Regions from separate parts of the Pseudoalteromonas sp. NZS11 genome, predicted to be linked through region 2. Evidence: predicted binding sites of a transcription regulator. Region 2 holds the regulator's gene; the other holds the start of a gene.
The links. Region 2 encodes MetJ, which represses methionine synthesis genes. Its sites were predicted from a motif close to TAGACGTCTAGACGTCTA; they were not measured.
Positions count from the first base shown of each region.

Region 1: a site for MetJ is predicted at 1,738-1,755, ahead of I6E82_RS02155 (methylenetetrahydrofolate reductase). Genes of this name have one in related genera too.

Region 1 covers NZ_JADYWP010000001.1:476,368-479,587, forward strand. Annotated here, with positions in the region: gene I6E82_RS02150 (sensor domain-containing diguanylate cyclase) at 1-408, shown strand, start outside; gene I6E82_RS02155 (methylenetetrahydrofolate reductase) at 738-1,694, opposite strand; gene I6E82_RS02160 (M16 family metallopeptidase) at 1,945-3,220, shown strand, end outside.
Region 2 covers NZ_JADYWP010000001.1:73,566-76,785, reverse strand. Annotated here, with positions in the region: gene metL (bifunctional aspartate kinase/homoserine dehydrogenase II) at 1-160, opposite strand, end outside; gene metB (cystathionine gamma-synthase) at 166-1,413, opposite strand; gene metJ (met regulon transcriptional regulator MetJ) at 1,703-2,023, shown strand; gene I6E82_RS00300 (malic enzyme-like NAD(P)-binding protein) at 2,106-3,220, opposite strand, start outside.

The sequences.
Region 1 (3,220 bases), 400 kb from region 2:
GCGCTACGTTTAGGCTTTGACGTATGCTGTTTGTTTATTGATATAAACGACTTTAAAAAATTAAACGACACCTTTGGTCATGAGGTGGGCGACAAAGCCTTAATTATATTGGCAGATACGCTAAAAACGCATTTAAGAGATGCTGATATAGTAGGACGCTTAGGTGGCGATGAGTTTGTTGCAGTAATGCAAGTAAGCGATAAGAGTAAAATTAACTACATTATGGATAAAATATCCTCTGAGTATTCAAAAGCTTTACTCAAAGAAGACGTTTGCGATTTATCGCTTAGTATTGGTTATAGTTTTACTAATAAACAAAAGCAGCCCTTTGAAGCGCTATTAAATGATGCAGACCACGCAATGTATAAAAATAAACAAGCGTATAAGCTCGCTAAAAAAGCACAATAATAAAAGGAGGTTCGTCATGACTCATGCCACACAAACTTGGTTGGTTTCTCTGCGATGGGTTTTATTTTTTCCTTAGCAATAATAAGCTTATTTGAAACGTCCCTAGCATTAGATTTATATCTAATGAGGGAATAATTTTTGGTGTTATGTGCTCCTCTATGGGGTTTGCCTTAAAAAGGCTTGAGAGTAATAACCAAAAACACCTTCAATAAATAGCTTAAGCTGCAAATCTTTACTTGTATTTATTAATTAATTTTTCAAAGAACGGACATAAAAAAGCAAGCCATGAGGCTTGCCAAGAAGGGTGTTAATTAGCTCTTACCTAGCCTTTAAGCTATTAGCTTTTCCGCAAGGTTTAATTCCATAATGGCTTTTAATAAACGGTATAAGTTAATTGACGCGTCAATTTCTTCTTTACGGTTTGTTAAGCTTTCAATATTTAGGCCCAGCGGTACATCTAAATGCGCACAGCTTTTAAGTATTAAGTCGAGGTTTTCGCGGCAAATACGTACTGATTCGCTTAATGTATTGTCTGCATCAAGCATGCGCCATTTAGTTGCCTCTGGCACTGAGATACCCAACCATTGCATAAAGTCTAAGGTTTTTTCGCCGCCGCACGGGGTAAACGTTAATATAATACGTTGAGGTGTAATCCCTTGTGCTTTACATGTACGTGCGTAGCTAGTAATTAGCTCTATAGTAGCTTGTGCGTCGTAAACAGCTTGCGATATAAAAAACTGACAACCTTGTGCTGTTTTTTCTATTAATCGTTCGTGCTCATTTCGTTTACTTGAATGGCGCTCGGCAATCGTAACGCCACCTAAAAAGAAATCATCTGATTGCTCAGCCATCGCTTTATACGCATCTGGCAGGCTTAGCTTTATATCGCCTATTGATGACGGGCTACCTACTAAAACTACATTTTGTAAATCGTAGTCGTTTTTAGTCTCACTTAGCCAATCTTTAAATTCGCCTACGCCACGCTGCGCCACACTTTTATAAGTAATCACATCTTGTGCAGATAAATTACGAAGTAAATGGCTGTATTCACGCGGATCAACGGTTTGTTTAAACGCAAATGGGCGGTCTTGATTGGTTCGGCTGCTTTCGTCTTGAATGTCGTAAATTATCACGCCGTCGTATTCAATTTCGTGTAAGCGACCTAATAGCTTTTCTGCAATGGTTTTTAATTGCGCTTTATCGGTGCCAATTTTAGGCGGGGTAGTACCAATAAGATAAACACCTTGATTGGTGTCCACTATCTTCTCTTTTAGTGATAAAGCCATAATCCTCATTCCAGCTAAGTTTGTTTTGATGGATTTAATATAGCAGCCATTTAGACGTCTAGATAGATTTATTTAGTGAAAGTTTTTCAACTAACATGATGTTTATTCATAGTGCTTGTTCCCATTATTTATAATTGACACAGTTGTTTACATAATAAATTCCCTTGGGGCTCTTATATTTATTGGCTTTGGGGCATAATTAAAGAGTTAAATCTGACAACAAATTTGCTCAATTTAAAAAGGGACAACAATGAAATTTAAATTATTAGCAACCAGCTTAGCGGTATCGCTGGCGTTAACAGGTTGCGCCATGCAACAAAACCAAAGCACGCAAACAACAGCACAACAAGAACAAGTAAATAAAGCTGATGATCGTGTTTTTTCGCAAGATTATTTAATTGAAGAGCTAGAAAACGGCTTACGTGTAATGGTTGTTAAAACCGATTACCCTGATGTGGTGTCGCTGCAAATTCCGGTATCGGTTGGATCGCGTAACGAAGTTGAAGAGGGCAAAACAGGCTTTGCTCACTTTTTTGAACACATGATGTTTAAAGGCTCACAAAAATACCCTGAAGATGTGTATTCAGACATATTAAAAAATTCAGGTGTTGATAACCGCGCTTATACAACAAACGATTTTACAAACTACCATTTAAATTTTTCAAAACAGCATCTTGATAAAGTACTTGAGCTTGAAGCTGATATTTTTCAAAATTTAACCTACACCGAAGAGCAATTTAGAACCGAAGCGCAAACGGTAAAAGGTGAGTACTTAAAAAACAACGCGAGCCCAATTCGTAAATTATTAAGCGCTGTGCGCGAAGAAGCGTTTGATAAGCACACTTATAAACACACCACTATGGGCTTTTTTAAAGACATAGAAGCCATGCCTGATCAAATGGCGTACGGGAAAGAATTTTTTGCTAAGTTTTATAAGCCTGAGTATGTGTCACTTGTTATTGTGGGCGATGTAGATCCGCAAGCAACAATGGCAATGGTTAAAAAGCATTGGGGCAGCTGGAAAAAGGGTAACTATGTTGCCGACATTAAAGCAGAGCCTGTTCAACAAGCACCAAAATATTTGCACCAGCAAGATGAAGCGCTACCAGGGCATTGGTTACTTGTATCCTACAAAGGCGCTGCGTGGGAGCCTGCTAAAAAAGACAGAGCGGCGCTTGATTTAATCTCACAGCTTTATTTTTCAAATAATTCAGATTTATATCAAGAGCTAGTGGTCGACAAACAAATTGCCAGCCAAATGTTTACCTATAACCCAGAGACTAAAGATCCGGGTTTATTACACGTATTTGTTAAAGTAGAAAACGCAGACGATTTAGCCACTGCGCGCGATGCCATTAACCGAACTTATGCAAAAGCACGCACTGAGCTTGTTGATGAGCAAAAGCTCAGTGATTTAAAATCGAACCTTAAATACAGCTTTATTAATGGCTTAGACTCGTCGCAAGCGATTGCATCAACCCTTGCCAGCTACATGCATTTTGAGCGCGATCCTGAGGTTATAAACC
Region 2 (3,220 bases):
TTTGCCAAAGTAATACTAGCGTATCGGTTGTCTTACCCGCAGCCGATACCACCACACAATCACCCGGTTGAGTATGTGTAATTATTATTTTTGCTACGCTTTGGTATCGCTCACTTGAGCTTAAGCTTGAACCACCAAATTTATGTACACAATTGACCATATTAATCACCAAAGCGCCGGACGGGCTGCACTTAATTTAACGTTACCACCAGAAGTGCCTGCTCCTTTGCCTACACGGCCAACATTTTTATTTTGCCCTGGTTTTACAAGTTCAAACACTCGCTCAAAATCAGCGACTAAATCGCGTATATCTTCAATACCTACCGAAATACGAATAAGCGTATCGCCCACGCCCGCTTCTAAACGTGCTGTTGCCTCCATACCTGCGTGCGTCATAGTTGCAGGGTGACAAATTAAGCTCTCTACGCCACCTAGTGACTCAGCTAAACTAAACGTTTTAAGACTAGTCAAAAATGCCGCAGCGTCATTTATATCGCCTTTAATATCAAAACTAACCATGCCACCAAAACCAAGTTGCTGTGCTTTAGCCAGTTCATGTTGAGGGTGTGACTCAAGACCTGGGTAGTAAACCTGGCTTACATATTCAGAGCTTTCAAGATACTTAGCTATTGCCAGTGCATTTTCTTGATGCTGCCTTAGGCGCACATTTAAAGTACGTAAACCACGAAGCGTTAAATAGCTATCAAAAGGCGCACCCGAAATACCAATGTTATTAGCCCACCAAGCAAGCTCATCGCCTAACTCTTGTGTTGCGGCAATAACAGCGCCGCCTACTACATCTGAGTGTCCGTTAATGTATTTAGTGGTTGAATGCACCACAATATCTACACCAAACTTAAGAGGATTTTGTAAAGCAGGTGACAAAAACGTGTTATCTGCAGCCACCAATGCACCGCATTGCTTTGCAACATCGGTCACCGCTTTAATATCTGTTAAACGAAGTACTGGGTTACTTGGGGTTTCTATCCAAATAAGCTTAGGTTTAATTACTAAAATTTGTTGAAGGCTTTCTTCTTTTGTTAAATCTAATATTTCGAGCTTTAGTAGTCCGCGTTTTTGTAAAGATGTAAATAAACGATAGCTGCCACCATAACAATCATGTGGAATTACTAACGTATCGTCACTATTAAGTAGCTGAGTAGCTAAATGCACGGCAGCCATGCCTGTAGCTGTAATTATGCCACGAGCGCCACCTTCAAGCTTAGCAAGCGTCTCAGCTAAAATATCACGATTAGGATTACCGCTACGACCATAATCATACTCACGCTTAGTATCAAAGTCGGCAAACGAATAAGTAGTCGATAAATAAATTGGCGGTACCACCGCACCATGATGTTTATCAGCATCAACGCCGTTACGTACAGCAATGGTCGCTTTGTTTTTTTCGCTCATATTCGTCACCTGATTAATTTGGATGTGTAGACGTCTAAAAGAGTAAGTTATCCGTTTTGATAAGTCAAAGTATTTTAAAGCTCTAGATGGCTAAAAGTAGAAGGGGCCTCTGCGAATAACACATTTTAGCTCACAAAAGTGTGCTTATCTTTACACCTACAATAGGCTTATTAAGATAGATCGGTATCTATTATTTGACTATCTTTTTTAAATCGATAGAATTTCACGCATATTTACACGCTTTTTATACCGTGTGAGAAATTAATAATCTGAGGCAACGATACATCTTATGGCTAAATGGAATGGTGAGTATATTCACCCATACGCAGAACACGGTAAAAAATCAGAGCAAGTTAAAAAGATCACCGTTTCGATCCCGCTAAATGTATTAAAGGTATTAACTGACGAACGTACACGTCGTCAAATCAATAACCTTCGCCATGCTACAAATAGTGAATTGCTATGTGAGGCATTTTTGCATGCTTTTACTGGCCAACCTTTACCAAATGACGATGACTTACGTAAAGATAACGCCGAAAAAGTGCCAGAAGAAGTTAAAAAAATAATGCAAGAAATGGGTCTAGAAGTACCCGTTTTAAACGAAGAATAAATATTACATAGACAAAAAAACCTCAGTAATTACTGAGGTTTTTTTATGTCTAAATTTTATTGCATAGCTCTACTGTATAGATTTACTGCATATAGTTTTCAGGTAGCTCAATTTGTGCAACACCTGACTCAATAGCAGCAAGTGCAACAGCTCTTGCTATACGCGGCAGTAAACGTGGATCCATTGGTTTTGGAATAATATACTGCGCACCAAATTCTAGTTTATCTACACCAGCGGCTTTTAAAACTTCTGCAGGTACTGGCTCTTTGGCAATACTTCGAATAGCATCTACTGCAGCAATTTTCATTTCATCGTTAATAGCGCTTGCACGTACATCAAGCGCACCACGGAAAATAAACGGGAAACATAAAACATTATTAACTTGGTTAGGGTAATCAGAGCGCCCTGTTGCCATGATTAAATCGTTGCGTGCGCCGTGCGCAAGTGCAGGATCAATCTCAGGATCTGGGTTTGAACATGCAAACACAACTGGTTTTGCAGCCATTAGCTTTAAATCTTCAGCCGCTAATAAGTTAGGACCAGAAACACCCACAAATACATCCGCATCTGCAATTACATCTTGCAATGTACGCTTATCGGTATTGTTAGCAAAAAGCTGTTTATATTCATTTAAGTCATCGCGGCGGGTATGAATAACACCTTTGCGGTCAAGCATATAAATGTGTTCACGCAGTGCACCACATTTAATTAACAGCTCCATACACGCAACAGCGGCAGCGCCTGCACCTAAACATACAATAATTGCATCTTCAATTGACTTACCTTGTACTTCTAGCGCATTTAACATACCAGCAGCCGTTACAATGGCAGTACCGTGTTGATCGTCATGAAAAACAGGAATGCTACAACGCTCTATTAATGCTTTTTCAATTTCAAAACACTCTGGTGCTTTAATATCTTCAAGGTTAATACCACCGAATGTGTCGGCAATGTTGGCAACCGTATTAATAAAGTCTTCTGTTGTTTTGTGCTTAACTTCAATATCGATAGAATCAAGCCCTGCAAAACGTTTAAACAATAACGCTTTACCTTCCATTACAGGCTTAGACGCTAAAGGACCTAAATTACCAAGGCCTAGAATTGCAGTACCATTAGTAATAACCGCAACCATGTTACCTTTACCAGTATATTTATAAGCATTTGCAGGATCTGCAGCTATTTCACGTACAGGTTCGG